Regions from separate parts of the Mesorhizobium sp. M0633 genome, predicted to be linked through region 1. Evidence: predicted binding sites of a transcription regulator. Region 1 holds the regulator's gene; each other region holds the start of a gene.
What was found. The regulator PhoB, encoded in region 1, activates phosphate uptake and scavenging genes when phosphate is short. The targets are predictions, from matches to a motif close to TGTCATNNANCTGTCAT.
Positions count from the first base shown of each region.

Region 1 (7,424 bases):
ATAACGCTGCTTCGGCCTAACCGACAACCGGCGGAATAGGGCGAAGGGAGTAGATACCGTGAAGTAGAGTCGTCGCATTTCCAGTCGAAGGCGTTGCTCGAAGATCCAGCGCCGGGTCGGGCGCGGATGGAGGTCCAGCGCGAGTTAGAACCTTGCGATTCGTCAACGCTTCCAGCGTAAGGCCATGGTGCGATCGCACCATACCAAAGCCGCGCTCAGTGGCGACAATGGGATATTCGAAGTTCCGCTCCTCCAGTTACGGGCGGGAGCAGCGACCGCCGGCAAGAAACAGGGTCAGATTTACCCCAACGGACCTGTTTCGGCGATGGCGCGGCCATGACACGTTCTGGCTGCATGCAACGCGCTCCCGTCCGGCTTTTTTTCTTTTAAAGCCGGTGGCTACGATCGCCGAGCAGACGATGCCGGCCGGAATTCAAGCAAGCTGCTGATTCCAGCGGCAAACCGCGGCCCATGCCGACAAAGCCCGCGGCCGCTCCTTCTTACCCGGCTGGACGACGTTACCGGAGCGACATGAAACTGTCATGCGACTGTAATAATCGGGGGCTATTGGCCTCAGCGGGCGCCGGAGGAATGGCGCCGAGAGACCATATTCCGAACAGGAGCAGGCCACATGAGACATTTCATCCGCTCGGCGGCCGTTGCGATTGCAATGGCTGCGGCGACGACCACCCTCACCCTGTCCGCCGCGCTCGCCGCGGACATCTCCGGCGCCGGCGCCACCTTCCCCTACCCGATCTATGCGAAGTGGGCCGACACCTACAAGAAAGACACCGGCATTGGCCTTAACTACCAGTCGATCGGTTCCGGCGGCGGCATCAAGCAGATCAAAGCCAAGACCGTTACCTTCGGCGCTTCGGATGCGCCGCTCAAGGGCGACGAGCTTGAAGCGTCCGGACTGGCTCAATTCCCGATGGTGATGGGCGGCATCGTTCCCGTCGTCAATCTCGAAGGCATCAAGCCGGGCGAGTTGGTTCTCGACGGCCCGACGCTGGCCGACATCTTCCTCGGCAAGATCACGAGCTGGGATGACGAAGCGATCAAGAAGCTTAATCCCGACGTCAAGCTGCCTTCGCAGGCGATCGCGGTCGTTCACCGTTCCGATGGTTCGGGCACGACGTTCAACTTCACCTATTACCTCGGCGACGTCAGCGCGGACTGGAAAGAAAAGGTCGGCGTCGACAAGGCCGTGGAATGGCCGGTCGGCATCGGCGCCAAGGGCAATGAGGGCGTTGCCAATAACGTCTCCCAGACCGGCGGCGCGATCGGTTATGTCGAATATGCCTACGCCAAGCAGAACAAGCTCACCCACACCGATATGATCAACAAGGACGGCAAGAAGGTCGAGCCCGCCGCGGCGGCGTTCTCGGCGGCAGCGGCCAATGCCGACTGGAGCTCGCAGCCGGGCTATGGCGTCATCCTCGCCAACGAGCCGGGCGCCGAGTCCTGGCCGATGACGGCGGCAACGTGGATCCTGCTCTACAAGAAGCCGGATGATGCCGCGACCACCGGCGAAGCGCTCAAATTCTTCGCCTGGGCATACGACAAGGGCGACGAGATGGCCGGCGAGCTGGACTACGTTCCGATGCCCGACAAGGTGGTCGAGAGCGTCAAGGCCATGTGGGCCAAGGAAGTTGTCGGCGACGACGGCAAGCCGCTCTACTCGGCTATGTAATCTCCTCCAGGGAGGGCGTCGACGGCGCCCTCCCTGTTGCCTTTAATCGCGAGGACCCAATGACCATCGCTTCCGATGCCATGCCATCATCTGCAGCAGCCCGGGCCAGGGAAGCTACGGTGCGGCGCTTCGCGCTCACCGATGCCATATTCCGCGGACTCACCCGCGCTTCCGCAATTCTTGTGCTGGTCATCCTCGGCGGTGTCGCGATCTCGCTGTTTGCCGGCTCGTGGCAGGCGCTGTCGTCCTTCGGTTTCTCCTTCCTGACGACTGAAAGCTGGAATCCGGTCACGGAAAAATTTGGCGCACTGGCGCCGATCTACGGCACCCTGGTCACGGCGGCCATCGCCATCCTGATCGCGGTTCCGATCGGCATCGGCATTGCAGTCTTTCTCACCGAGCTCTGCCCGCGCCCGCTCAGGCGCCCGATCGGCATAGCGGTCGAGCTGTTGGCCGGCATTCCTTCGATCATCTACGGCATCTGGGGCCTGTTCGTGTTCGCGCCGTTCCTGCAGACGGCGATACAGCCCTTCATCATCAACGTCTTCCACGGCGTGCCGGGACTATCCAGCCTTTTCGCCGGCCCTCCTTACGGCATCGGCCTTCTGACCTCGGCGCTGATCCTTGCCATCATGGTGCTGCCCTTCATCACCTCGATCACCAAAGACGTCTTCGATACGGTGCCGGCGGTGCTGAAGGAATCGGCCTATGGCATCGGTTGCACGACCTGGGAAGTGACCCGGCGCGTGGTCATTCCCTATACCCGCATCGGCATCATGGGCGGCGTCATGCTTGGCCTGGGCCGGGCGCTCGGCGAGACCATGGCGGTGACCTTCGTCATCGGCAACGCCCACCGCATCAGTGCCTCCCTGTTCGCGCCGGGCACGACGATCTCGGCGACCATCGCCAATGAATTCACCGAGGCCGACGGCGACCTCTACACCTCCTCGCTGGTTTCGCTCGGCCTGATCCTCTTCGTTATCACCTTCCTGATCCTTGCCGCCGCCCGCTATATGTTGATGCGGATCGACGCCCGTACGGGAGCCTGACCGATGTCGACATCCTCATCGCTCCACAGCCGCCGCAAAGCCAGGAATTCGGTGATGATGGCGCTTTGCGTCGTCGCCGCCGGCATCGGGCTTGCCTGGCTGGCGCTCATTCTCGGCGCACTGGTCTATAAGGGCACAGCCGGGCTTTCGCTCGCGGTCTTCACCGAGATGACGCCACCACCGGGCGAGGCCGGCGGCCTGCTCAATGCCATCGCGGGCAGCCTGCTGATGACGATCATCGCCGTTGTCGTCGGCACGCCGATCGGCGTGCTGGCGGGAACCTACATGGCCGAGTATGGACGCTTTTCGCGCATCACCACCGTCGTCCGCTTCATCAACGACATCCTGTTGTCGGCGCCGTCGATCATCATCGGCTTGTTTGTCTATGAGCTGATGGTGCGGCCAATGGGACATTTCTCGGCCATTGCCGGCGCCGTTGCGCTTGCCATCCTGGTCATTCCGGTGGTCGTGCGCACCACTGAAGACATGCTCAACCTGGTGCCGAACGCGTTGCGTGAAGCCGGTGCCGCGATCGGCGCGCCACGCTGGGTGGTGATCCGTTCGGTCGCCTACCGCGCCGCATTGTCCGGCATCGTCACCGGCATATTGCTGGCGATAGCACGCATTTCCGGCGAGACGGCGCCGCTGCTCTTCACCGCGCTCAACAACCAGTTCTGGAGCAGCAATATCAACGCGCCGATGGCCAGCCTGCCGGTGACCATCTTCCAGTTCGCTCTCAGCCCTTACGAGGAATGGCAGCAACTGGCGTGGACCGGCGCACTCATAATCACCCTGACGGTTCTGGGCTTGAGCATCCTCGCCCGCAGCCTTACCGGACGCAGAGAGGACAGATGACACAGATGTTGTCCCCAGACATGACGATGGCCGAAACGGTCGTCGAGAAGACGAAGATCGAGGTCAAGAATCTCAACTTCTACTACGGCCAGAGCAAGGCGCTGAAGGACATCAGCCTGTCACTGCCTGAGCGCAGTGTCACGGCCTTCATCGGCCCTTCGGGGTGCGGGAAATCGACGCTGCTGCGTGTGTTCAACCGCATCTATGAGCTCTACCCAAAACAGACGGCCGAGGGCCAGGTGCTGCTCGACGGCAAGAACATTCTCGACCGGTCGCAGGATCTCAACCTCCTCAGGACCAAGATCGGCATGGTGTTCCAGAAGCCGACGCCGTTCCCGATGTCGATCTACGAGAACATCGCCTTCGGCGTCAGGCTCTACGAGAACCTCGGCAAGTCCGAGATGGACGGCCGCGTCGAACAGGCGTTGAAGCGCGCCGCGCTGTGGAGCGAGGTCAAGGACAAGCTCAACGCCAGCGGCTTGAGCCTGTCCGGCGGCCAGCAGCAGCGGCTCTGTATCGCCCGCACCGTGGCCGTGAAGCCGGAAGTCATTCTGCTCGACGAACCGGCTTCGGCCCTCGACCCGCTGTCGACTGCCAAGATCGAGGAACTGATCGACGAATTGCAAGCCGACTATACGATCGTCATCGTCACCCACAACATGCAGCAGGCGGCGCGCGTGTCGCGCCAGACCGCCTTCATGTATCTGGGTGAACTGGTCGAGTTCGACCGGACCGAGAAGATCTTCACGTCGCCCCGCGAGAAGCGCACGCAGGACTACATCACTGGCCGCTTCGGCTGAGCCGTTCCGATCATGCATATGAGGACAGGACCATGGGCGAACACACAGTCGCTTCTTTCGACGAGGATCTCGAGCAGATCAGCAAGCTGATCCGCGACATGGCCGACCTCGCCGGTTCGATGGTCGGCGGGGCGACCAAGGCCCTGTTGAATTCCGACAACGTGCTGGCGCAACGCGTCGTTTCCGACGACGCCATCATGGATGCGCGTCAACGCGAACTGGACGACCGCGCCATCACCCTGATCGCCAAACGCCAGCCGATGGCCCACGATCTTCGCCATGTGGTCGGAGCGATCCGCATGGCGGGCGACCTCGAACGCATCGGCGACCTTGCCAAGAATATCGCCAAGCGCGTGAGTGCGGTCGGCCTCAGCGCCACGCCGCGGGACCTGTCGCATTCCATCGACGCGATGGCGCAGCTGGTTCTCATCCAGGTGCAGGGTGTCATCGAGGAATATGCTGCAGGCGATGCGGCCGCGTTGGCCAAGCTGCGTGCCGCCGACGAGCGCATCGACGTCAAATACACGTCCGTGTTCCGCGAGCTGTTGACCTACATGATGGAAGATCCGCGCAACATCACCGCTTGCACGCACCTGCTGTTCTGCGCCAAGAATCTGGAGCGGATCGGCGACCATGTCACCAACATCGCCGAAAATGCGTATTATGTGCTGACCGGCGAGCAATTGCCGGTCAATCGTCCGAAGCAGGACGAAACGACAATGTCCGCACCGGTGACATGATGGGGGTGCCCAGCCGATGATCGCACCACGCATAATGGTGGTGGAGGACGAGGAGCCATTGGGTGTGCTGCTCCGCTACAATCTCGAATCCGAAGGCTACCAGGTCGAGGTGGTGACACGCGGCGACGAAGCCGAGATCCGTTTGCAGGAGAATGTGCCCGACCTTTTGGTGCTCGACTGGATGATACCAGCGGTTTCCGGCATCGAGCTCTGTCGTCGGTTGCGGGTGCGCCCCGAAACCGAGCGGCTGCCGATCATCATGCTGACCGCGCGCGGCGAGGAGAGCGACCGGGTGCGCGGGCTTTCGACCGGCGCCGACGACTATCTGGTCAAACCGTTTTCGACACCGGAATTCATGGCCAGGGTCAAGGCGCTGCTGCGGCGCGCCAAGCCGGAAGTGCTGTCCAGCGTGCTGAAGGTCGGCGACATCGTGCTCGATCGCGAATCGCACAGGGTCTATCGCAAGAAGAGCGAAATCAGGCTCGGGCCGACCGAATTCCGGCTGCTCGAGTTCATGATGCGGCATCCGGGCCGTGTCTTCTCGCGCAGCCAGTTACTCGATAATGTCTGGGGCGAGACAATCTACATCGACGAACGCACCGTCGACGTGCATGTCGGGCGGCTGCGCAAAGCCGTCAACAACGGCCGGATGCCGGATGTCATCCGCACCATCCGCGGTGCCGGCTATGCGATCAGGGAAGATTGACCCGCCTGGTCAGGCTACGTTCTTTCTGACGCTGGGCCTCATTTGCGCGCCCGGCGCGAAAATCTCCTGGTCGACGAAGCTTAGCGCCCGCATCGCGCAGCCTTCGCGGATCAGCGGCAATTCGTTCGGCTCTGTATCGAAGGAGATCGAGCCCGAATGCTGGCCGCCGGCGGTCTGGGCGATTGCCTTCCGCAAGGCCGGCTCGATCAGATCGAAGGCGGCGGCACTGGCGCCGACCATCGCGACCGGTGCCGGATCGATCAGCGCGAACAGCGAGCCGAGACCGAAACCCAGCGCTTCGCCGGCCTTGCGGTAGGCCTCGCGTTCCGGCCCATCTTTCTCGCGCGCCCGGGCCGCCAGTGCTCGCATGTCGGCGTCGCTGACGTCGGCGATCGGTTCGCTTTCTTCGCTCATCTGCCTGGCGTTGCGCCAGATGGCGTAGTTGCCGGCATAGGCCTCGATGCAGCCGCGCCGCCCGCAACGGCAGAGCGCGCCGCCCGGACGATGGATCATGTGGCCAAATTCGCCACCCGAGGAATGCGTCCCGGTGAACAGTTCGCCCTTCAGCACCAGCCCCATGCCGATGCCATGCGAAAGCAGGATGGCGATGAAGTCGTCGCGATAGCGATCCGGATTGCGCCAGCGCAAAGCCACCGCCATCATGTTGCAGTCGTTCTCCACCGTTGCCGGGATGCCGAATTCGTCCTCCAGCATGTCGGCAAAGGCGATGTCGGTCTGCGGCGTGATCGGCGACCACAGCATGGCGCGTGCAGGGGAGTCGGTAATGCCCTGAATCGCCAGGGCGATGCGGGCGACACTGCGGACGTCAAGGTCTGGATCCTGCAGCCGGCGCCGGACGATGGCCATGCATTCACGGATCAGCTCGTCGCGCGGCATGGTCAGCGTGTCCAGCCGGCGCTGTTCCTCGGCGACCACCTGTCCCGTATAGTCGATAATGGCGGCCGACAGGAAATTCAGCGACAACACCACGGTCAGCACCGCCGCCGCTTCCGGGTTGAGGGCGAGGCCGACCTGCGGACGACCGCGTTTCAACGAAACGGGCTCACTTGCCTTGCTCTCGGCGAGGATGCCTTCCCGTATCAGGTCGGAAGAGATCGCCGATATGGTCGAATGACTGAGGCCGGTAGTAGCTGCGATCTCAGTACGCGATGGCTGGCCGGCCCGGCGCACCGCCGAGATCACCATCGCCCGGTTGCGCCGGCGCAAATCGTCATGGCGGATTCCGACCGACATTGTTTTGCTTTCCTCCCGGTTGCGGCGGCCGCTCATGAACCGGAAGCCGTCGGTAATGTCCGACAAATAGTGTCGGACGCAGGCAAATAGTGTCAGATGCAGGTTGCGCTGTCATCGTTTATTCCGACGCTCGAAAAAACTCGCAGAGTCATCAAAATCCATCAGAATCGATGTTGACAGCAGCCGGAGATCGGGCCAGTATTTTTTCGAGGCTCGAAAAAATTAGAGCTTCTAAGCTGGTCTTTGAGCCAATTGGTCACGCCGTACGCGGCGCAGGGAGGATATGATGAAGAAATTCACGACCGCCATTCTGGCGGGTGTCGCCAT
Region 1 covers NZ_JAMYQC010000008.1:69,113-76,536, reverse strand. The annotation lists gene pstS (phosphate ABC transporter substrate-binding protein PstS) at 632-1,693, shown strand; gene pstC (phosphate ABC transporter permease subunit PstC) at 1,753-2,742, shown strand; gene pstA (phosphate ABC transporter permease PstA) at 2,746-3,597, shown strand; gene pstB (phosphate ABC transporter ATP-binding protein PstB) at 3,594-4,397, shown strand; gene phoU (phosphate signaling complex protein PhoU) at 4,430-5,137, shown strand; gene phoB (phosphate regulon transcriptional regulator PhoB) at 5,154-5,843, shown strand; gene NKI47_RS10705 (ROK family protein) at 5,853-7,097, opposite strand; gene xylF (D-xylose ABC transporter substrate-binding protein) at 7,384-7,424, shown strand, end outside.

Region 2 (7,424 bases), on a different contig from region 1:
GCCGTCTCGGTGGTGACGGCGACATTGGCGACCTTCTTGAAGAAGGCGCGGATCGAGACGGCATTGGTGGTGTCGTCGGCGCCCTGGTCGATGACCTTCAGCACGTCGTCCGGTCCGATGATCGACGCGGTGACCTGGACACCGCCGGTGCCCCAGCCATAGGGCATCGGCATTTCGCGCGAGGCGAACGGCACCTGATAGCCGGGAATGGCAATGCCCTTGAGGATGGCGCGGCGGATCATCCGCTTGGTCTGCTCGTCGAGATAGGCGAAGTTGTAGGTGGCGATGTCGGTGGGTTGTGCGGTCATTCCGCTGCCTGCCTTTTTTCTTCGGGCTTGCCGGCGTTTTCGCGGGCGTCGTGCTCGGCGCGCATGCGGCGCACCAGGTCGAGTTCGGCCTGGAAATCGACATAGTGCGGCAGCTTCAGATGCTCGACGAAGCCGGTCGCCTGGACGTTGTCGGAATGCGAGATGACGAACTCCTCGTCCTGGGCGGCGGCGACGACATCCTCGCCGAGTTCGGTTGCACGAAGAGCGCGGTCGCACAGCGCCATGGCCATCGCCTTGCGCTCGCTCTGGCCGAAGACGAGGCCGTAGCCACGGGTGAATTGCGGCGGCGCCTTGGCCGAGCCCTTGAACTGGTTGACCATCTGGCACTCGGTGACGCGCACGGAGCCGAGCGGCACGGCGAAGGGGAGTTCCGGCACGTCGAGCTCCAGCTCGACCTCGCCGATGCGAACCTCGCCGACGAAGGGATGGTTGCGGGCATAGCCGCGCTGGGTGGAATAGCCGAGCGCCAGCAAAAAGCCCTCGTCGCCGCGTGACAGCGCCTGCAGGCGGATGTCGCGCGCCATCGGAAATTCCAGCGGCTCGCGGGTGATGTCGCCGGGGACATGATCCCCAGGCATGTCGCCGTCGGGCTCGATCAGGCCCTCACGGGCGAGGATCGCCGAGACGCGCGGCATGGCTTCCGGCTCGCCTGTACGCTGCTCCGGCTCGGCGACTTCGCCGCCGGCGGCAAGCTCGGGATCGAGCAGCCGGTGGGTGTAGTCGAAGGTCGGGCCGAGCAACTGGCCGCCGGGCAGGTCCTTGTAGGTCGCCGACACACGCCGCTCGACCAGCATCGTGCCGGTGTCGATCGCCCTGGTGTAGCCGAAACGCGGCAGCGTGGTGCGATAGGCGCGAACCAGGAAGATCGCCTCGATCATGTCGCCGCGCGCCTGGACGATCGCCAATGCCGCCAGTTCCCTGTCGTAGAGCGAACCTTCGCTCATCACCCGGTCGACGCCGAGCGCCAGCTGCTCGACGATCTGGTCTAGACGAAGTGCGGGCACCGAACGGTCGCCGCGCCGGCGGTCGGCGAGCAGTTTGTGAGCATTGCGAATGGCCGTCTCGCCACCCTTTACCGCAACATACATGCTACGCCTCCATCATCTTGATGCGCGTCGTGCGCGGCAGGCAGGCAATTGCGTCGAACGTGGCGAGGATGATATCGACGCCACGCGGAAAACGCTGGTTGTTCTGCTTCCATTGCTCGACGAAATGGCGCGGCATTTGCGCCGGCGCGATCGTCGCCGTCTTCTCGATGCCCGGGCCTTCGAGCAGCAGCGCAGCGCCGGAGACGAGATCGCCGACCTCGAGGATCAGCGTCGTGGAGCGATCGGGATAATCCTGGGTGCCTTGCGAAAACCCGTCGAACGCCATCATCTCGGCCGGCGTGGCGATCAGCGCGAAATGCGCGTCGGCCGGGGTGTTGGCCAGCGGCGCGCCGGTATGGAAGCCAAGCCAGGATTTCACCGCCGCCGACCCCTGCAAAGCCGGGTCGAGCCAGAGCGGCGTGTCGTTGTCGCACAGCGTCAGCGCAACGGCGCCGGCGGTGGCCGATAGCGGCACCGGGGGATGGGCGAGGGCCGGCAGCGGCTGCACGCTGCCTGGCCGCGCCATCGCGTCCATCACGGCACGGAATACGGTCTGGGCATTGAATACCGGATCGGCGAAGCCGCCTTCAATGGATTGAGTGGCGATATCCATCAGTCTTCTCCGCGCACCATGGTGAAGAAATCGACCTTGGTCGCCGCCGTCTCGGCGCGGCGCTGTTCACGCGCCTTGGCCAGTGCCGCCTGCAATGGCGCAACGATCCTGATCTCGACCTCATTGCGGTGGGCCGGGTCCTGCCACAGCGCATCGGCGATTGCCGCCAGCCTTGCCTTCTGCTTGTCGCGGCCGAGCGCGTAGCAGTGGCCGACATGGCCGGACGCAAGCCGCACCGTGGCACGGGTGACCGTCGCCTCGCCGACATTGAAAGGGGCACCACCGCCGCCGATGCGGCCGCGTACCGTAACCAGGCCGGTTTCGGGGCCACGCAGAAGTTCCGCTTCGCAAGGCAGGCCGGCTTCGTCCCAGAGGCGGACGATGTCGTCGCCGGCCGATTGCGCCAGCGTCGCCATCACGGCCTTGCGCTCGGCCTGCTCTCGCGCTTCCCGTCCTCGCATGGCCGGTGCTCCTCGTCTGCGTTCATTTGTCTATTGATATAGACAACTATACAAATTATATCCATTATCTAGCGCGTGTCCATGACGGGCACGTGACACGGGCCAAAAGACCGGCGCGAGGAATTGGGGCGGGAGATGATCGGACAAGCCAACAGCATCGAGCGGCGCAGCGGTGTCGCGCTGTGGCGGCAGATCGCCGACCAGATCCTGCATTCGATCGCCGCCGGCGATTTTCCCGAGAATGCCGCGCTGCCGCCGGAGATCGCGTTGGCCGGACGCTATGGCGTCAACCGCCACACGGTGCGTAGCGCTATCGCAGCGCTGGTGCAGGAGGGTGTGCTCAGGGCGGAGCAGGGGCGCGGCACCTTCGTGCTGTCGCGCAAGCGGCTGTCTTATCCGATCGGCGCCCGCACCCGCTTTTCCGAGGGATTGCAAGGACAGGCGTCCGAGCGGCATATCACCTTGCTCGCGTCATCGATCGAGCCGGCCAACCGCCGTGTCGCAGAGGGCTTAGGCCTTGCGACGGGGGCCGATGTGATACGCCTGGAAACGCGCGGCGAAGCCGATGGAATGCCGGTGTCCCGCGCGGCCGGATGGTTCGATGCCAGGCGCTTTGCCGGCATCGATGCCGCCATGGCGGAAACCGGTTCGATCACCGCATCGCTGGCACGTTTCGGCATCGACGACTATCTCAGGCAATCGACCGTGCTGTCGGCGCGCCATGCCGATGCCGCCGACCTTGCTGACCTCGACCTGCAGCCCGGCGCCATCGTGCTGGTGACGGTCGCCGTCAACGTCACGCCCGACGGTCAGCCGATACAGTTTTCGGACTCGCGCTTCCCGGCCGAGCGGATCGAGCTCAAACTGTCGGCGCTCTGAGATGCGGCAGCCCTGGCATCATCCGACTTGAATGACGGCCTTGATCAGGCCGGACTTCTCATGCGCCCAGCGGGCGAGGTCGTGCGGCGTCTCGCCAAGCGTGGTGCGGTGGGTGACCAGCTTTGTCAGCGGCAGCGCGCCGTTGCGGATCGAGGCGGCGACATGGTCGAAATCGGCACGCAGGGCGTTGCGGCTGCCGATCAGCATCATCTCGCGCTTGTGGAATTCGGGATCGGAAAAGGCGATGTCGTCCTTGACGACGCTAACCAGGACCAGCGCCCCGCCGTGCGCGACATGGGCGAAGGCCGACTGCACCGACCGGGTGTTGCCGGTGGCATCGAAAACCACGTCGAAGCCGTCGCCGCCGGTTGCTTCCCGCACCAGGTCGGCAGCAGCGCCCCGCGAGCCGTCGAGGGTCGCGAAGCCGAGTTCGCTTTCGGCGAAACCCAGCCTCTCCGCACTCATGTCGAGCAGCGTCACGTCGAGCCCGGCGATGCGGGCGAACAGCGCCGTGCCGAGCCCGATCGGGCCGGCACCAATGACCAGTGTGCGCGCACCTGGATCAGCGAGCGAGCGCCGCACGGCATGGGCGCCGATCGCCAGGAATTCGACGGCGGCGGCATCGGCCAGCGACAGGCCGTTTGCCGGATAAAGATTTTGCGCCGGCACCAGGATCTGCTCGCACATGGCGCCGTCGCGGTGGACGCCGAGCACCTCGATCCTGACGCAGCAATTCGGCTTGCCTTGCCGGCAGGCGATGCATTTGCCGCAGGCGAGATAGGGATTGACGATCACCGCTTCGCCGACGGCGAGATCGACGTCCTCACTAACCTCGATCACGGTGCCGGAAACCTCGTGGCCCATGATGCGGGGATAGGCGAGGAACGGGTGCTTGCCTTCGAAGATGTGATAGTCGGTGCCGCAGATGCCGACATGGCTGACGGCGACCAGCGCCCAGCCGGCGGGGGGCGCGCCAGGCGCCGGACGGTCTTCGAGGACAAGTTCGCCGGGCGAGCGGCAGACGACGGCTTTCATGCTTCAATCCAGTCGGTTCATGGCACCGCCGGCCCTGCTGTCGCGAGGCCGGCGGTTATTGGGAGGCAGTCTATTTGCCGCGGCGGCGCAGCCCGTCGAAATAGACGATGACGATGATCAGCACGCCGGTGATGATGCGCTGCCAGAAGGCGTTGACGTTGAGCAGATTGGCGCCGTTGTTGATGGTGGCAAGGATGAAGGCGCCGAGCAGCGGTCCGTGCACGGAGCCGACAGCGCCGAACAGCGAGGTGCCGCCGATCACCGAGGAGGCGATCGCCTGCAATTCCCAGCCCTCGGCCTGCGTCGGATTGCCGATGCCGATGCGCGAGGCAAGCAGCACGCCGACGAAGGCCGCACACAGGCCCGACAGCGTGTAGGCCATGTAGATGGTGCGCTGGACGTTGACGCCTGACAGGCGCGACGCCTCGGCGTTGGAGCCGACCGAGAACAGATAGCGGCCCCAGCGGCTGTGGTGCAGGAAGATGTAGGCTGGGATGCCGACCAGGATCACCATCCAGAACAGATTGGGGACGCCGGCGAAGGAACTGCGCGAGAACGTCTGGAAGGCGTCGTTGTTGATCGAGATCGAGTTGCCATTGGTCATCAACAGACCGATGCCGCGCAGCGAGGTCAGCGTTGCCAGGGTGATGATGAAGGGCGGCAGGCCCATCTTGACGATGCCGAACCCATGGAACATGCCGATGGCGACGCCGACCAGCAAGGTGATCAGGATGGCGAGGAAAACCGGTGTGCCGGCGTTGATCAGCATCGCGACGATGACGGTGGCGAAGCCGACCACGGCGCCGACGGAAAGGTCGATGCCGCCGGTGATGATGACGAAGGTCTGGCCGACCGCCAGGATGGCGATCATCGACCCTTGCCGTAACAGGTTGGAGATGTTGTTGGCGGAGGCGAAGCTCGGCGTCGCCACCGACAGGATGATCCATAAAAGAACCAGCAGCGCCAGCAGTGTCAGCCCGAACAGGGCGTTGTAGTTGCGTTTCGGCCTTTCGGCAGCGATCGCCTCGGTGCTCATATCTTCCCTCCCGGTCTTTCTTGTTTCTCGGCCAGCGCCTGGGTGAGGATCTCCTCGTGATCAGCGGTACGAAACCCATGCGTGGCCACCAGCTTGCCGCGCCGGAACACGTGCAGCGTGTCGGCGAGCTCATAGACCTCGGGCAGGTAGGACGAGATCAGGATGATGCCGGCTCCCTTGGACAACAGCGCGCCGAACAGGCGGTAGATCTCGGCCTTGGTGCCGACATCGACGCCGACAGTCGGCTCATCGAAGATGAATAGCTTGGCGCCGTGGGCGAGCCATTTGCCGATGACGATCTTCTGCTGGTTGCCGCCGGACAGGCTGGAGGCCAGCGCGCCGCGCGTCGGCGTCTTGATGCGCAGGTCGGCGATCTGGCGATCGGCTTGCGCCTTTTCCTGCGCGCGGGAGATCAGCAGATTGCTCGAGATGCGCTTGTAGATCGGCAGATTGAGGTTGAGTCCGACCGGCAGGTTGAGGCAGAGGCCCTGGTCGCGGCGGCTTTCCGGGGCCAGCGCCATGCCGAGCCTGATCGCGTCATGTTCGGAATTGACCTTGACCTCCTTGCCCTCCCACAGGATCTGGCCGGCCGATTTGCGGTGCCGGCCATAGAGCGTGGTGACGAACTCGCTGCGCCCGGCGCCGATCAGGCCATAGAGGCCGACGATCTCGCCGGCACGGACGGACATCGAGACATTTTCGAAACCCTTGCCGGACAGGTTCCTGGTTTCGACGATGGTCGCGCCGGGGGTGAAATGCTCCTTGTGGTAGACCTGCTCGATCGAGCGGTTGATCATCATCTTGACCAGCTCGGCGTCATTGGTCTCGGCAATGTTCCTGGTGCCGACCAGCGTGCCGTCGCGCAGCACCGAGACGCGGTCGGCGAGCTCGAACACTTCTTCCATGCGATGGCTGATGTAGATGATGGTGACGCCTTCGCCCTTCAGCCGGCGGATCAGCGTGAACAGCTGGTCGGCCTCCTTGCGGGTAAGATAGGCGGTCGGCTCGTCGAAGATCAGGAATTTGGTGCCGCGCACGGTGGCGCGGGCGGCGGCGATCAACTGCTGCTGGCCGATGGTCAGGTCACCCAGCATGACATGCGCCGGCAGGTCGAAGCCGAGATCGTCGATGATCTTCTGCGCCTGCCTGATCATCGCCCGCTGCTGCAGGATGCCGAAGCGGGAATCCTCTTCGCCGAGGAACATGTTGGCGGCGACGGTGAGATGGCGGCACAGGACGACTTCCTGATGCACGGCATTGATGCCGAGCGCCATCGCCTCATGCGGCGTTGCCAATGCGGCAGGCTTGCCCTCCCAGATGACGTCGCCGGAGGTGCGCGGCATGACGCCGGTAAGAAGCTTGATCAGGGTGGATTTGCCGGCGCCGTTCTCGCCAACGATGGCGTGGATCTCGCCGGCCTTGAAGGCGAGATCGACCGGCTTCAGCGCATGGGTGCCGGGATAGCGCTTTTCCAGCCCGCGGAGTTCGAGGATGGTCCTGCCCGGTTCCAGCGTTGGGGCCGGATGGAGTTCCTGCGCCGTCGACATCATGACAATCCTCCCAGATTGGCCCCCAAAGATTGGCCTCGCGATTGGCACGAGTGGGATGTTTCCGGGGCGAAAGGCCCCGGAAACAGTTCACTTGCGGCTATGCTCAGTCGAGCTTCGGGTTGAGCAGCGCGTCGATCTTCGGATCCTTCATGTTGGCCTTGGTAACCAAATTGGCGCCGGTATCGACATTGGCCTCGACCTTCTCGCCCTTCGAGGCGGCGAGCGCCGTCTTGATGCCGTCATAGCCCATCCGGTACGGATCCTGAACGACGAGAGCCGAAATGACGCCGTCATTGAGGAACTTGATCAGCTTCTCGTCGCTGTCGAAACCGACCAGCCCGACCTTGCCGGCAAGACTGTTCTCGGCGATCGCCTGACCGACGCCCTGCGCCATGATCAGGTTGGAGGCGAAGATGCCCTTGAGGTTGGGGTT
Region 2 covers NZ_JAMYQC010000004.1:247,293-254,716, reverse strand. The annotation lists gene NKI47_RS06315 (alpha-D-ribose 1-methylphosphonate 5-phosphate C-P-lyase PhnJ) at 1-308, opposite strand, end outside; gene NKI47_RS06310 (carbon-phosphorus lyase complex subunit) at 305-1,417, opposite strand; gene phnH (phosphonate C-P lyase system protein PhnH) at 1,419-2,030, opposite strand; gene phnG (phosphonate C-P lyase system protein PhnG) at 2,030-2,491, opposite strand; gene phnF (phosphonate metabolism transcriptional regulator PhnF) at 2,627-3,370, shown strand; gene NKI47_RS06290 (zinc-binding alcohol dehydrogenase family protein) at 3,389-4,405, opposite strand; gene NKI47_RS06285 (ABC transporter permease) at 4,476-5,441, opposite strand; gene NKI47_RS06280 (sugar ABC transporter ATP-binding protein) at 5,438-6,991, opposite strand; gene NKI47_RS06275 (ABC transporter substrate-binding protein) at 7,095-7,424, opposite strand, start outside.
Region 2: a site for PhoB is predicted at 2,573-2,589, ahead of phnF (phosphonate metabolism transcriptional regulator PhnF). Genes of this name have one in related genera too.

Region 3 (7,424 bases), on a different contig from region 1:
GTGATGCGGCAGGTCCTTGCTGGCGATAAAGGTGTAGAACATCGGCACCACGAACAGCGTGAACATGGTTCCGACCAGGATGCCGGTGAAGATCACCAAGCCCATCGAATAGCGTGCCGCCGCACCGGCGCCGCTGGAGATGATCAGCGGCACCACGCCGAGCGCCATCGCCGCCGTCGTCATCAGGATCGGCCGTAGCCGCACCTTGGCCGAGGCGATGATCGCATCACGCCGCCGCATGCCGTGCATTTCACGCTGCTGGTTGGCGAACTCGACCAGAAGGATGCCGTGCTTGGTGATCAGGCCGATCAGCGTGATCAAGCCGACCTGGGTGTAGATGTTGAGCGTGCCGAGCCCAATATTAAGCGGCACGATCGCGCCGAAGATCGACAGCGGCACCGCCATCATGATGATCAGCGGATCGCGGAAACTTTCGAATTGCGCCGCCAGCACCAGATAGATGACGAGCACCGCCGCCGCGAAGGCGATGATGATCGTGTAGCCCTGTTCCTTCTCCTGCCGCGATTGACCGGTATAGTCGATGAAGAAGGTGTCGGGCAGGCTTTGCTTGGCAATGTCCTCGATCGCCTGTAGCCCATCCCCGGTGGTGATGCCGGGCCGCGGCAAGGCAGAGATCGTCGCCGAGTTGAGCTGGTTGAACTGCTCGATGGCGGCCGGCGACGCGTTGGTCGAGATCTTCACCACCGCCGAGAGCGGCACCATCTCGCCCGATACGCTGCGCACGAAATACTCGCCCAGTTTTTCGGGATTGTCGCGGAATTGCTGCGGCACCTGCGGAATGATGTCGTAGCTATTGGATTCGCGGTCGAATTGCGCCACTTCGGCGCCACCGACCAGGAGCGTCAGCGTCCGGCCGATGTCGGCTATCGGCAGGTTGAGCGCGGCGGCGCGATCGCGGTCAATCGTCACTGTCACTTGCGGCGCGTCGAAGGTCATCGAATTCTGCACGACGATGAAGCGGCCGGAGGCCTGCGCCTTGTTCTTGATGTCTTCGGCCGCCTCGTACACCTGCGAGGCGTCGCCGGTCGAGCGCACGACCATCGTTATCGGCAGGCCGCCGCCGGAGCCGGGCAGCGTCGGCGGCGCGAAGACGAAAGCTTCGACGCCCGCCACCTTGCTCAGGCGGGCCGTAATGTCTTGCTGGATTTCCTTCGAGTTGCGCGTGCGGTCAGCCCAGTCCTTGAACGCAAAGCCGACGAAAGCGCTGTTCGTCTGGCCACCACCGAAGGCGACCGCGGAGAACTGTGCCCGCGTCTCAGGCAGATCCTTGACCAGGCCGAGTATCTGATTGACGTAGGTTTCGGTATAGTCCGACGTCGCGTACCGCGGCGCGGTCACCAGCGAAAGCAGGAAACCCTGGTCCTCTTCCGGCGCCAGTTCGCTCGCGGTCTTGGTGAACATGAAACCGGTCGTGGCGACCAGCGCGAGGACGATCATCAGCGTCACCGGGCGATAGTTCAACGAACCGGTGACGAGCCGCTCATAGATGTGTTCGACGCGCCCGAACGTATTGTCGACAATGCGCTGGAAGCGGCTGTGCGAGCCGGACCTCAGGATACGTGCCGACATCATCGGTGTGATGGTGAGGGCGACGACACCCGAAAGCACCACCGAGCCGGCAAGCGTCACCGCGAATTCGCGAAATAGTGCGCCTGTCAGGCCGCCGGTGAAGGCCAGCGGCGCGAACACGGCGGCCAATGTTATCGTCATGGCGACGACGGCGGACGAGATCTCGCGCATGCCGTTGAACGCCGCCTGCATCGGCGACAAGCCGTCTTCCTCCATATGGCGGTGGATGTTTTCCACCACCACGATGGCATCGTCGACGACAAGTCCGATCGCCAGCACCATGGCCAGCAACGACAAAAGATTGATCGAATAGCCCACTGAAAACAGCAGGAAACAGACGCCGATCAGCGACAGCGGAATGGTCACGATCGGCATCAGCACCGAGCGGAACGAGCCGAGGAAGAGCAGGATGACGACGATGACGATGGCGACCGCCTCGCCGATGGTCTTGAATACCTCCTCGATCGACGCGCTGATCTGCTCGGTTGAGTCGTAGACGATCTCCATCGTCATGCCGAGCGGCAGCGTCTCCTGAATGGTCGGCACAATCTTGTGGATTGCCGCCGCGGTGGTCAGCGGATTGGCGGCCGGCGTCGGAAAGATAGCGAGAAAGATGCCGGGCTTGCCGTTGAAGCTGACCCTGGTGTCGGTGTTCGCCGCGGCGAGTTCGACGCGGGCCACGTCGCGCAGTCTCACCACATTGCCGTCTTTCGAGCGGAGCGGAAGGGCAGCGAAAGCCTCCGGGGTCTGCAGCGTCGAGCGAACGGTGATCGAGGAAACCACATATTCGTTTTCGGTGTCGCCGGGCGCGGAAAGGAAATTCGATTCGTTGATGGCGGCCAGCACTTCCGCCGCCGTCACGCCGCGCGCCGCCAGTTTGATCGGGTCGATCCAGACCCGCATCGAATATTCGGCTGCGCCGAAGATCTGCACGTCGGCGACGCCTTCGACCGTCGAGATACGCGGCCGCACGACGCGCTCGATATATTCGGTGAGCTGTTCCGGCGTCATGTTCGGGTTCTGCATCGAGATGTACATCATCGCGAACTGCTGGCCGGTGCCCTTGACGATCACCGGGTCCTTGGTTTCGTCCGGCAGATCGCCGCGAACGCTCTGCACCTTCGACAAGACTTCGTTCAGCGCGACGTCGGGGTCGGAGCCGAGTTTCATCTGCACTGTCACGGTGCTGGATGACGGCCGGCTCGCCGACGTGACATAGTCGATGTTTTCGGTCGACGCGACGGCACGCGCGATCGGCGCGGAAATGAACCCCTGGATCAGGTCGGCGCTGGCGCCGGGATAGGCAGTGGTGATGGTGATGGCCGTTTCTTCAACCTCTGGATACTGCCGGATCGAAAGGTTGAAGATGCCCTGAAAACCCAGAAGCAGGATCATGCAGGCAAGCACGGTCGAAAGGACCGGGCGGCGGATGAAGAGGTCGGAAAAGCTCATTGCTGGGCTGCCTGCTGGTTCCCTGGCTTGCTCGGATCGATCGTGTTGTCGACGGCAACGGACATTCCGTTGGAGAGCCGGTTCTGGCCGGCGGTAACGACTTCGTCGCCTGGCGCGATGCCCTCCAGAATCTCGACCAGGCCGGCGTTGCGGCGGCCTGGCTTGACGAACACCTGGGCTAGCACGAGCTGCGGCTTCTGTTCTTCCGCTGCCGGCTTGGCTTCCTCTGCCGGTTTGGCTGGGGTAGCAGCCGACTTTTCGTCGGGTTTTGCCGCGGGTGCTTCGGCTGCGGGCTTGGCAGCATCTGCAGCCGGCTTTTCTTCCGGCTTTGCCTCGGGCGCCGCGCCGTTGGCTTCGGCGGATTTGGCCGGGCGCACTACGAAGACGAAGTCGCCGTACAGACTGGAGGTCAGCGCCGTCTGCGGCAGCGCCAGCACGTCGTTCTCCTCGGGCAGTTCGACGCGCACCTGGACGAACTGGCCGGGCGTCAGCTTGCCTTCGGGATTGCCGACCTCCGCCCTTACCGTCACCAGCCGGCTGGTCGGGTCGATCTTCGGATCGATACCGCGGATGCTGCCGGTGAACGGCATGTCGCCGCCGCCGACGCCCAACCGCACCGTCTGTCCGATCTTCAGCTGCGGAAGCTGCTGCTCCGGGACGGTGAAATCGACACGCATCGTGTCCATGTCCTGCAAGGTCACCACGGCGGTGCCGGGTGTGAGATACTGGCCAATGTCGATTTTCGGAATACCGACGGTACCCTTGAAAGGGGCCGTCAACTGCTTTTGGTCGAGCACCGCTTGCAGCTTGTTCACCTGCGCGGCGGAGACCGATGCTGCTGCCTGCGCTGTGTCGAGCGTAGCGTCGGTGCCGACCCCGCGCTTCTGCAGCTCAAGCGCGCGCATCAGCGTCGTCTGGTCGGAGGTGGCTTGCGCCTTCGATGCCACGAGGTCGGCTCGCTCGACTTCATCGTCGAGTTGCAGCAGCACGGCGTTGGCGGCGACCTTCTGATTGGCATGGAACAGGATGTCCTTGACGATGCCCGCGGTTTCGACCGTCAGGTCGACGCCGCGTACGGCACTGACAGTGCCGATCGCCTCGATGCCGGGCGTCCAGGACATCGGTTTGACGATGACCGTCGACACGGTCGCGGCCGGCGGCTTCATGGTGGCGAAGAACTGTTTGATCGCATTGTCGCGAAACAGGTTGAAGCCGACGATGCCGCCGCACACCAGCACGAGCAGAATGAAGGCGATGATGAAGCGCTTGATCACGAACAGTCCCCTCGGCCACGGCCCAGCATAACGGTCGGACGGCCGGAACACATACCTGTGACTGGTCCCAATTTCAAATGACGGCGATCTTACTGTACCGTCTGGACGGTCTTGTCAATTCCGCCTAAGCTAATGAATGGGGAACGCTTGATGAAGGCCCGCAGAGCAAATTCGCGCGAGAAGATTCTCGCCGCCGCCGCCGCCGTGGCGCGCGAGACGGGTCCTGGCAGCCTGTCGCTGGATGCGGTCGCCAGCCGTGCCGGCGTGTCGAAGGGTGGTCTTCTCTACAATTTCCCGACCAAGGCGAAATTGATGCAGGCGCTGGTCGAGGATTACCTGCGCGCCTTCGAGCAGGCGCTGGAGTCCGCCCGCACGGCCGGCGTCAACGGCGAAAGCCCGCTTGCAACTTACATCAAGCTGTCGGCCGAGCATGCCGAGGAATCGAAACCGTCGGCATCCTGGATATTTTCGGCGATTGCCGAGGATCCCGACTTCCTGACGCCGATAAAATCGTTCAGGCGGCAGGTGTTCGAGCGGCTGAAGGAGGAGACGCCGAATCTCAAGGCGCTGCTGGTCTGCTATCTCGCCATCGAAGGGCTTCGCAGCATGAACCTGTTCGGTTCGGACATTCTCTCCGTCGAAGAGCGCCGGCTGCTGATATCGACCCTGCTGGAGATCGCGGAATAGTCTAGGAATACGCCGGCTGGGTTCAGTTGCCTCGCTCGCTTCGATCGCCCGTTTGCGTCAACCCAAAGTGCCTGCCGTCACACAGGCTTCATCGTGCCGACATAGCGTCCTCCCATTCTTTGCTGCAAGGCACGAGGAGTGGGGTGTGGTCGATATTGTTTCAAGCGAAGCAGGAATTCCAAGGCCGGAGCATCCGCTTGACCGGCCAAACGGCACCGGTAAATGGTTTCTGCCGGCCTTTGCCGTCATCATTCTGGGCGGCCTTGCCTATGTCGGCTACGCGCTCAGCCAGGACCTGACCAGCACCGTCGCGGTGCCGTGGATCCTACTTGGGCTGGCGCTGCTGATCGCGCTCGGCTTCGAATTCGTCAACGGTTTTCACGACACTGCCAATGCGGTGGCAACGGTGATCTACACGCATTCCATGCCGGCCGAGCTTGCAGTGATGTGGTCCGGCTTCTTCAATTTCCTCGGCGTGCTCACCGCCAGCGGAGCAGTCGCCTTCGGCATCATTTCGCTGTTGCCGGTCGAGTTGATCCTTCAGGTCGGATCGAGCGCGGGGCTGGCCATGGTCTTCGCGCTGCTGGTCGCGGCGATCATGTGGAATCTCGGAACCTGGTATCTCGGCCTGCCTGCCTCGAGCTCGCACACACTGATCGGTTCGATCATCGGCGTCGGTCTCGCCAACCAGTTCATGGCCCCGGCCGGCTCCGTCACCAGCGGCGTCGACTGGTCGCAGGCGTCCAATGTCGGCCTGTCGCTCCTGATCTCGCCGCTGGTCGGTTTTGGCCTGGCTGCACTGCTGCTTCTGGTGATGAAGCTGCTGGTCAGGAACCGCGAGCTCTACGAGGCGCCCAAGTCGAGCGCGCCGCCGCCGCTGTGGATTCGGGCGCTGCTTATTTTCACCTGCACCGGCGTCAGCTTTGCCCACGGCTCCAATGACGGGCAAAAGGGCATGGGCCTCATCATGCTCATCCTGATCGGCGTCGTGCCGACCGCGTTCGCGCTCAACCGCACACCGGACGTGAACTATCTCGAAGCTTACAAATCGGCGGCGACGCAAGTCGAAACGGTACTCGGCAAATACGTCAAGCCCGGCGTCGTCGTGACTGACGCGGCGACCGCGGTCGGCGACGCCGTTCGCACCAAGACCTGGAAGGACGAGACCACGCCTGCCCTGCAGAGCTTCATCCACGACACCAGCGCCATGTTGTCGCCCTATCCGTCCGTGGAAAAGCTGCCGACAACGCTGGTCAGCAACGCCCGCAACAACATCTATCTTATCGGTGAAGCGCTGAAGCTGATCGACAAGAAGAAGCTGCTGCCGATGGAGGCAGACGACCTGAAGGCGGTGACGACCTACCATAAGGCGGTCGACAACGCGACGAAGTTCATCCCGCTCTGGGTCAAGGTCGCCATCGCGCTGGCGCTCGGCCTCGGCACCATGGTCGGCTGGAAGCGCATCGTCGTCACCGTCGGCGAGAAGATCGGCAAAAGCCATTTGACCTACGGTCAGGGTGCGTCCGCCGAGCTTGTCGCGATGGCGACGATCGCATCGGCCGACTATCTCGGCCTGCCGGTCTCAACCACCCATGTGCTGTCCTCGGGCGTTGCCGGCACCATGGCGGCGAACGGCTCGGGCCTGCAATGGTCGACGGTGCGCAACATGCTGATGGCCTGGATACTGACCCTTCCGGTCTCCATCTGTCTTGCCTTCGTGTTGTTCGTCATCTTCCGCCAGGTGTTCTGAGCGGGGGCAGGGTTTGACCAGAATGTCGCGGCACCGGCCCCGGCGCCGCCCTGATCACCTGAACGTGCATCGTTTCGGCGGCGGCCATGAATGACGCATCGCATCTGACATTGCTTGCCGCGGACGACCAGCATCATGCTCCCGGGCTGGTCTGGGCCTATCATGCCGCTCCCGGCAAAGCTCCCGAACCGCTGGCGCCCCGAGACATAGAGGCCGCGCTGGCCTCAGCGGGCGGCTGGGTCTGGCTGCATGTCGACCTTGTCGACCGGCGCGCCCATTCCTGGGTCAGCCATGCCTGCGCGCTGCCGGCGTCGGCTCATGCAATCCTCGAAGGACATGAGGACAGCCTAGTGCTGGCGCATGAGAATGGCGTCGTCCACGGCATTTCGGCCGATCTGCATGGCGAGATCACCCATCAGTCGACGACCATCGGCAGATTGCATTTTGCGGTCTCGGAACGGCTGCTGGTCACCGGCCGCCGGCATCCGCTGGCGGCAGTGGAGGAAGTGCACACGGCCCTTGCCGCGGGGCTGCGGCCGGCCACGGCATTCGAGCTGTTCGAAATGCTAGTCATGGCTTTTTGCAAGACCACCAGCCTGCGGCTCGCCGCGGCAACGAAGCGGCTGGATGCAGTCGAGGATCATCTCGTGACCGAGCGGCTTGCCGACGAA
Region 3 covers NZ_JAMYQC010000030.1:10,598-18,021, forward strand. The annotation lists gene NKI47_RS26130 (efflux RND transporter permease subunit) at 1-3,042, opposite strand, end outside; gene NKI47_RS26135 (efflux RND transporter periplasmic adaptor subunit) at 3,039-4,316, opposite strand; gene NKI47_RS26140 (TetR/AcrR family transcriptional regulator) at 4,467-5,003, shown strand; gene NKI47_RS26145 (inorganic phosphate transporter) at 5,149-6,753, shown strand; gene NKI47_RS26150 (transporter) at 6,840-7,424, shown strand, end outside.
Region 3: a site for PhoB is predicted at 5,079-5,095, ahead of NKI47_RS26145 (inorganic phosphate transporter). Genes of this name have one in related genera too.

Region 4 (7,424 bases), on a different contig from region 1:
GAGCTTCACCATGCATCTGCGCGACGGCATCAAATTGCCGGTTGTCGCCGGCGTCTCGTTCTCGATCAGGGCCGGCGAATGCGCCGTCCTCGGCGGCCCGTCCGGCGCCGGCAAGAGCTCGATCCTGAAGATGCTCTACGGCAATTATGCCGCCGACGAAGGCCAGATCATCGTCCAGCACGAGGCCGGGCTGATCGATCTCGCAACGGCCAACCCGCGCACCGTGCTTGCCGTGCGCCGGCTTACCATCGGCTATGTCAGCCAGTTCCTGCGCACCGTGCCGCGCGTCTCCGCCCTCGATGTCGTCGCCGAACCGCTGGTCGAACGCGGCGAGGAGCGCGAAGCCGCGCGCGGCAAGGCCGGCGCCTCGCTGGCGCAGCTGAATCTGCCGGAAAAACTCTGGGCGTTGCCGCCGGCCACCTTTTCCGGCGGCGAGCAGCAGCGCGTCAACATTGCGCGCGGCTTCATCACCGAACACCCTATCCTGCTGCTCGACGAGCCGACCGCTTCGCTCGACGCCAGGAACCGCGATGTCGTGATTGCGCTGATCGCGGCCAAGAAGGCGGCAGGCGTCGCCTTGCTCGGCATCTTCCACGACCACGACGTGCGCGAGGCGGTCGCCGACCGCGTCATCGACGTGACCGCTTTTGCCGCCGGGAAAATCGCCGCATGACAAGGAAACTGTCGGAAGCGCCGCTCGTCCACGAGACCGCGGAAGTCGAGAACTCGACGCTCGGCCGCTGGACCGAGATCGCCGACCGCTGCCGGGTTTCGGAAAGCATGTTGGGCGACTATTCCTACATGATGCAGGACTGCGGCGTCTGGTGCGCGACGATCGGCAAATTTGCCAACATCGCCGCCAATGTGCGCATCAACGCCACCAACCACCCGACCTGGCGGCCGACGCTGCACCATTTCACCTATCGCGCGTCGGATTATTGGGACGACGCCGAACACGAGAGCGAATTCTTCGCCCAGCGCCGCGCCAAGCGCGTCACCGTCGGCCACGACACCTGGCTCGGCCACGGCTCGACCATCCTGCCCGGCGTCACCGTCGGCGATGGCGCGGCGGTCGGTGCCGGTGCGGTGGTGTCGAAGGACGTCGCGCCCTACACCATCGTCGCCGGCGTACCGGCCAAGCCGATCCGCGAACGCTTCGACCGCCGCACCGCGGAGCGCTACCAGGCGCTCGCCTGGTGGGACTGGGACCACGCAAGGCTGCGCGCCGCGCTCGACGATTTTCGGGAATTGTCGGCGGAGGCGTTTCTGGAGAAATATGGCGGCTGAGGGTCGTGAAATGGTGAATGGTGAATGTGAATGGGGGCAGCGGACAGGTTTCGAGGCTCAGGGAAGCCGTTCTTATCACCATTCACCATTCGAGCTTCTCGCGCCGAGTTGATCCCGCCCCGCTCCAGGCTGTGGGCAGTAACAAAACTGACATCGTTCCGACACCGCAGGTTCATGCGGCTGCGCTAGCCAGGGTAAACAGACCTTCAATTGCGATTGGACTGGAGCCTGCACCATGTCAGCTACGCTCGAAATCCGCGGCGTCACCCGCCGGTTCGGCAAGAACACCGCCGTCAGCAATGTTCACATCGCGATTCCGCAAGGCCAGATGGTCGGCATCATTGGCCGCTCCGGCGCCGGCAAATCGACGTTGCTGCGCATGATTAACCGCCTCATCGATCCCAGCCAGGGATCCATCCTGTTCAACGGCGTCGAGGTCTCCGGGTTGCGCGGCTCGCCGCTCCGGCGATGGCAGCGCGACTGCGCCATGATCTTCCAGCAGTTCAATCTCGTGCCGCGCCTCGATGTGCTGACCAATGTGCTGCTCGGCCGGCTCAACCACCGCTCGACGCTGTCCAACCTATTTGGCATGTTCTCCCGCGGTGAATGCGCCGAGGCGGTTGCAGCCCTCGAGCGCCTCGACATCGCCCGCACCGCCCTGCAGCCGGCCGGCACCCTTTCCGGCGGCCAGCAGCAGCGCGTTGCGATTGCGCGCGCCATGATGCAGCAGCCGAAGGTGTTGCTGGCGGATGAGCCGATTGCCTCGCTCGATCCGCTCAACGCCAAGGTGGTGATGGATTCGCTGCAGGACATCAATTTGCGCGAGGGCATCACCGTCATCACAAATCTGCATACGCTGGATACGGCCCGCACCTACTGCAACCGCATCATCGGCATGGCCGCCGGCAAGGTCGTCTTCGACGGCCCGCCCGAAGCCCTCAACCGCGAGGCCGTGCGCATGGTCTACGGCGCCGACATCAATGGCGGCGAAATCTCCGAGGCCATCACCTCCACCAGTGTCGCCATCAAACAGAAAATCGCTGCATCCGCCGGACCGCTCGAGCCCGCATTCCCGGGATATTGAGAACGGCCTGATCGCCCGCCCGCGTCAAAGGCACCTGTCAAAAAATTCGAACGCTACCGGCGCGAGGCCGGGACCAACAGGAGAGAGATAATGTTCAGGAAGATGGTTTTTGGCGCCGTTTCATTGCTCGCCATCGCGGCAAGCGCCGCTCACGCCCAGGATATCAAGGAATTCCGCATCGGCATCCTTGGCGGTGAAAACGAAGCGGACCGGCTGCGCAACTTTCAGTGCCTCGCCGATCACCTGAAGTCCGAATTCGGCTTCGAGAAGGTCTCGCTGTTCCCGGCCGCCGACTATGACGGCGTTATCCAGGGCCTGCTCGGCGGCACGCTCGATTTCGCAGAGCTTGGCGCGTCGGGCTATGCCAGCGTCTACCTCAAGGATCCGAACGCCGTGACCCCGATCCTCACCACCCAGCAGACCGACGGCGCGACCGGCTATTATTCGATCGGCCTTGCGCTGAAGTCGTCCGGCATCACCGACATCAAGTCGGCCAAGAGCAAGAAGCTCGGCTATGCCGACCCGGATTCGACCTCCGGCTACCTGATCCCGCTGACCCAGATCCCGAAGGACACCGGCGCTTCGAACGAAACCTTCTTCGCCTCGACCCAGTTCAATGGCGGCCACGAGAACAACCTTCTCGCGGTTCGCGACGGCAAGGTCGATGTTGCGGTTGACGATTCCTCGGGCATCGGCGACTTCAAGAACGGCTACACCTCCGGCACCTTCCACAAGGAAGTCGCCAAGGGCGCCGTGGACCCCAACGATTTCGTCGAAGTCTGGCGCTCCGGCTTGATCCCGAACGGCCCGCTGGTCGTGCGCACCGCGCTCGGCGGCGGTATGAGCGCCAAGCTCGCCAACTTCTTCACCAGCCTGCCGGCCAAGGACAAGCCTTGCTTCGAGGCCATCGAAGGCGGCGATTTCACCGGCTATGTTCCGGTGAAGCCGGACTTCTACAGCGTCATCGTCGAAGCCCGCAAAGCCGCGATCGGCGGCTGACGACAATTGCGGAAAGGGCGGCGTCCTCCAGCGCCGCCCTTTTTGCGTGTCCGCTCGCGACCCCGTATGACCTTCGCCGCTACAATTCGTTCAGACGCGGTCCGGCAGGCAGCAGACGCCTGGCGACGCCAGACGTCCTTGCGCCGGTTCTACACGGCGCTCGGCATCGGCTCACTGCTTGTCGCCATGTGCACAGCCATGTGGTTCGCCGACGAGGCCAATGCCGGACATTTCTTCGATCGGCTGCCGCACATACTGGATTTCCTTAGTTGGCTTGTTCCCAAGGACTGGAACGACGTCTGGCGGGCGCTGTTCGACATCGCATCGCCGCACGACAAGGGCAGCCCAGAGTTCAACTTCCCGCTTGGCCGCGTCTATCTCTGGGGCGGCTTTTATCTACCCGAATATTTCGAGCTGATGCTCACCACGCTTAACGTGGCGCTGGTTTCCACTTTCATCGGCTTTGTCTTTGCGGTGCCCTTTTCCTTCATCGCCGCGCGCAACTTGACGCCCAGTCCGGTGCTCAGGCTCGTTGTCAAGCGCTTCATGGAACTGCTTCGCGCCTTCCCCGAGATCGTCATTGCCGGCCTGTTCGCAGCCATCCTCTCGACCGGCCCGGTCGCAGCCATCATCGCCATCGGCCTGCATTCCATCGGCGCCCTCGGCAAGCTCTTCTACGAGATCAACGAAAACATCGACATGCGCGCCGAAGAAGGCCTGCGCGCGGTCGGCGCCAACTGGTTCGAGCGCGTGCGCTTTGCCGGCCTGCCGCAAGTGCTGCCCAATTTCATGTCCTACACGCTGCTCAGGATCGAGATCAATGTGCGTATCTCGACCATTATCGGCGCGGTCGGCGGTGGCGGCATCGGCGAGGAACTGAAGCTCTCCATCTCGCGCGGCTTCGGCGCCAAGACGCTGGCATTGGTGCTGCTGCTGTTCACGACGGTCTTCCTCGTCGACCAGTTTTCCGCCTGGCTACGCCGCAAGCTCGTCGGCGAGCAGGCATTCATGATGGGTGCCTGACCATGATCCCAAAAAGTGGATTCCGGTTTTTGGAAAAGATCATGGCAAATCAACAAGAAGACTGCCCATGGCCGCAATGACCGCCGATGAGATGCGGTCGATCGAGGAGCGCTTTCCCCAAGTGTTCCGGCGGCCCTTGTACAAACGCTTCGGCCCGCTGGTCCTGTTCACCGGCATCCTGCTCTACCTCGTCTATGCCTTGTGGTTCTTCAGCCTGCCGCAAGTGCTGAGGGAATCGCACTGGGAGCGCCTGCCGCTCTTCCTGACGCAATGGATCAGCTACGATCTGCAGCCGGAATTCCGTCTCGACCAGCCTCAGATCACACCCAGATACCCGCGTTTTTCGGCGCTCGGCGAAGACCCGCATCCCGATTGGGTCATCACAAACGCCAACGGCTCCTACACCATCCTGATCGACGGCCGGGCCAAATCGGTCACCTTCGACAAGACCGAGGCGACGCTTGTCGCCAATGGCCAGGCGGTGCCGGTGTCCTTGGCCAGCGGCAAGCCGGTAGTATCCGGCCCGGTGCCGGACTGGATCACCGCGCATGACGACGAAATCATCGCCAGGATGGGCTTTGCCGGCGAGGTCCGCATAACCGTCGATCGCGTCAAGGTCCGCAAGCGCTTCCTCGGCTGGGCGAATTTCGTCTTCGACACACGCTCGCCCTTCTTCGGCAAGTCACCCGGCGAGGTGGTCTCGTTGCTGATGTCCGGACCCCAGCTCAAGCCGGGCACATCAAACATTGCGCTGGCCGCCGACAATATCTGGAACAACGCCCAATGGCAGCATGGCGACGTCTGGACGAAGCTGTTCCAGACCATCGTCATGGCGTTTCTCGGCACCTTGCTCGGCGGCATCGTTGCCTTCCCGCTCGCCTTCTTCGCCGCCCGCAACATCACCCCGAGCGGCCTGCTTAGCCAGGTGCTAAAGCGGTTCTTCGATTTCATGCGTTCGGTCGACATGCTGATCTGGGCGCTGTTCTTCACCCGCGCCTTCGGCCCGGGCCCGCTTGCCGGCAGCGCCGCGATTTTCTTCACCGAGATCGGCACGCTCGGCAAAGTCTATTCGGAAGGCCTCGAGAACATCGACGACAAGCCACGCGAGGGCATCCAGTCGACCGGCGCCAACGGCTTGCTGGTGCAGCGCTATGGCGTGCTGCCGGAAGTGATCCCGGTCTTCATCAGCCAGACACTCTATCAGTGGGAATCCAACACCAGGGGCGCGACGATCATCGGCGCCGTCGGTGCCGGTGGCATCGGCCTGAAGCTCTGGGAGGCGATGCGCACCAATTCCAACTGGGCCAATGTCTTCTACATGGTGCTCTTGGTCCTGCTCGTCGTTTTCATCTTCGACAACATTTCCAATTTCCTGCGCCGCCGCTTGAGCAGGACGATCCACGACTACAACCGGATCCAGGCCGGCCAGGGCTGACGGGGGCGTTGCGCAGGCGTGCGGTTAGGGCGCCTTCCTCCATCCATTCCTGATGTGCTTGCAGCCGTCGCGGTAAACAGCTTCCGGGCTCTCGGAAAAGTCGCGCCACACCTTGGTGGCCGCGGCCAAATCCTTCAGCGAACGCCCGAACGCCTCGATCGTCAGCCAATCGTCGTAGCCGCTCTTGCGGATGGCGGAGAACGTCTCCTTCCAGGGAATATGGCCACGGCCCGGCACGCCGCGATCGTTCTCCGAAATATGGATATGGACGACGTTCTTGCGGTTGCGCGTATAGGCGTCGATCGGGTCGGCCTCTTCGATGTTGGCGTGGAAGGTGTCGTACATCGCCTTGATGTGCGGCCGGTCGATCGCGTCGATATGCGCCGACAAATCGTCCATCGTGTTGAGCAGATAGCATTCGAAGCGGTTGAGCGCCTCCAGCCCGATGGTGACACCCTTGTTGCCGGCATGGTCACCGATGGCGCGCTGCGAAGCGATCGAACGTTTTTTCTCGGCCGCCGTCGGCCCGCTGCCGGAGAAGGCCCCGAGTGTGGAATGCAGCGGGCCGCTCAACGTGTTCGCGCCAAGCGCCTGAGCGCAGTCGATCGCCGATTTCATGTAGTCGATACCGGCCTTGCGCGTCGAGGCGTCGGCCGAGATCAGGTTCATCGCCGGATCGCCCATCGCCGAGACGGCGGTACGTTGCAGCCCGATGCGGTCGAGCAGCTCACCGAGCTTCTTGTAGTCGTCCGGCGTGCCGGAGAAGATCGGTATCTCGACGCCGTCGAAGCCGGTCGCCTTGATATCCCTCAACAACGGCTCGTGTTTTTTCGTGACACTGGTCGTCCACAACAACATGCACATGCCGATTTTCATCGACGCCCCTCCCCTTCATTCGCTCGATCGCCGGAGGGGTGGTGAGATTCAGGTCAGGCCGAGCCGAAAATGGTGGGTTCCGAGAACCGGAGCGGAGCGTACTTTTGGTACATGAGCACCGGAAGCGCAGGAAACTGCCATTTGCAGGCCGGTCTCACCTGAATATCACCACCCCTTCAGAGCTTCGTCCACGCTCCATTCTTCTTCGCCGATTTCACGCAGGCCTCGATGAAGGCCATGCCTTCGACGCCGTCTTGCACAGTTGGGAAAACGACATCCTTAGCCGGCTTGCCGCCCTTCCGGCGCGCCGCACGAATGGCCCGCGCGGCTTCCTGGTAGATGTTGGCGAAACCTTCGAGATAGCCTTCCGGATGGCCTGGCGGAACGCGGCTGACGCGCCCGGCGACGGGCAACGCTCCCGCGCCGTTTCGGGTGATCAACTGCTTCGGCTGGCCGAACGGCGTGTACCAGAGATAGTTCGGATCGGCCTGCACCCATTCGAGCCCGCCCTTCGAGCCGTAGATGCGCAATTTCAGGCCGTTCTCGTGGCCGGGCGCCACCTGGCTTGCCCAGATCATGCCCTTGGCGGAGTGCGACCCGCCGACCGGCTTGAAGCGCAGCAGCACATTGATGTTGTCGTCGAGCAGCCGCCCCGGTACGAAGGCATCGAGATCGGCCGACAACGAATCGAGCTCCAGCCCGGAGACGAAACGGGCGAGG
Region 4 covers NZ_JAMYQC010000004.1:256,582-264,005, forward strand. The annotation lists gene phnL (phosphonate C-P lyase system protein PhnL) at 1-673, shown strand, start outside; gene NKI47_RS06335 (DapH/DapD/GlmU-related protein) at 670-1,287, shown strand; gene phnC (phosphonate ABC transporter ATP-binding protein) at 1,523-2,371, shown strand; gene phnD (phosphonate ABC transporter substrate-binding protein) at 2,462-3,370, shown strand; gene phnE (phosphonate ABC transporter, permease protein PhnE) at 3,437-4,393, shown strand; gene phnE (phosphonate ABC transporter, permease protein PhnE) at 4,461-5,828, shown strand; gene NKI47_RS06360 (sugar phosphate isomerase/epimerase family protein) at 5,853-6,704, opposite strand; gene NKI47_RS06365 (Gfo/Idh/MocA family protein) at 6,881-7,424, opposite strand, start outside.
Region 4: a site for PhoB is predicted at 1,425-1,441, ahead of phnC (phosphonate ABC transporter ATP-binding protein). Genes of this name have one in related genera too.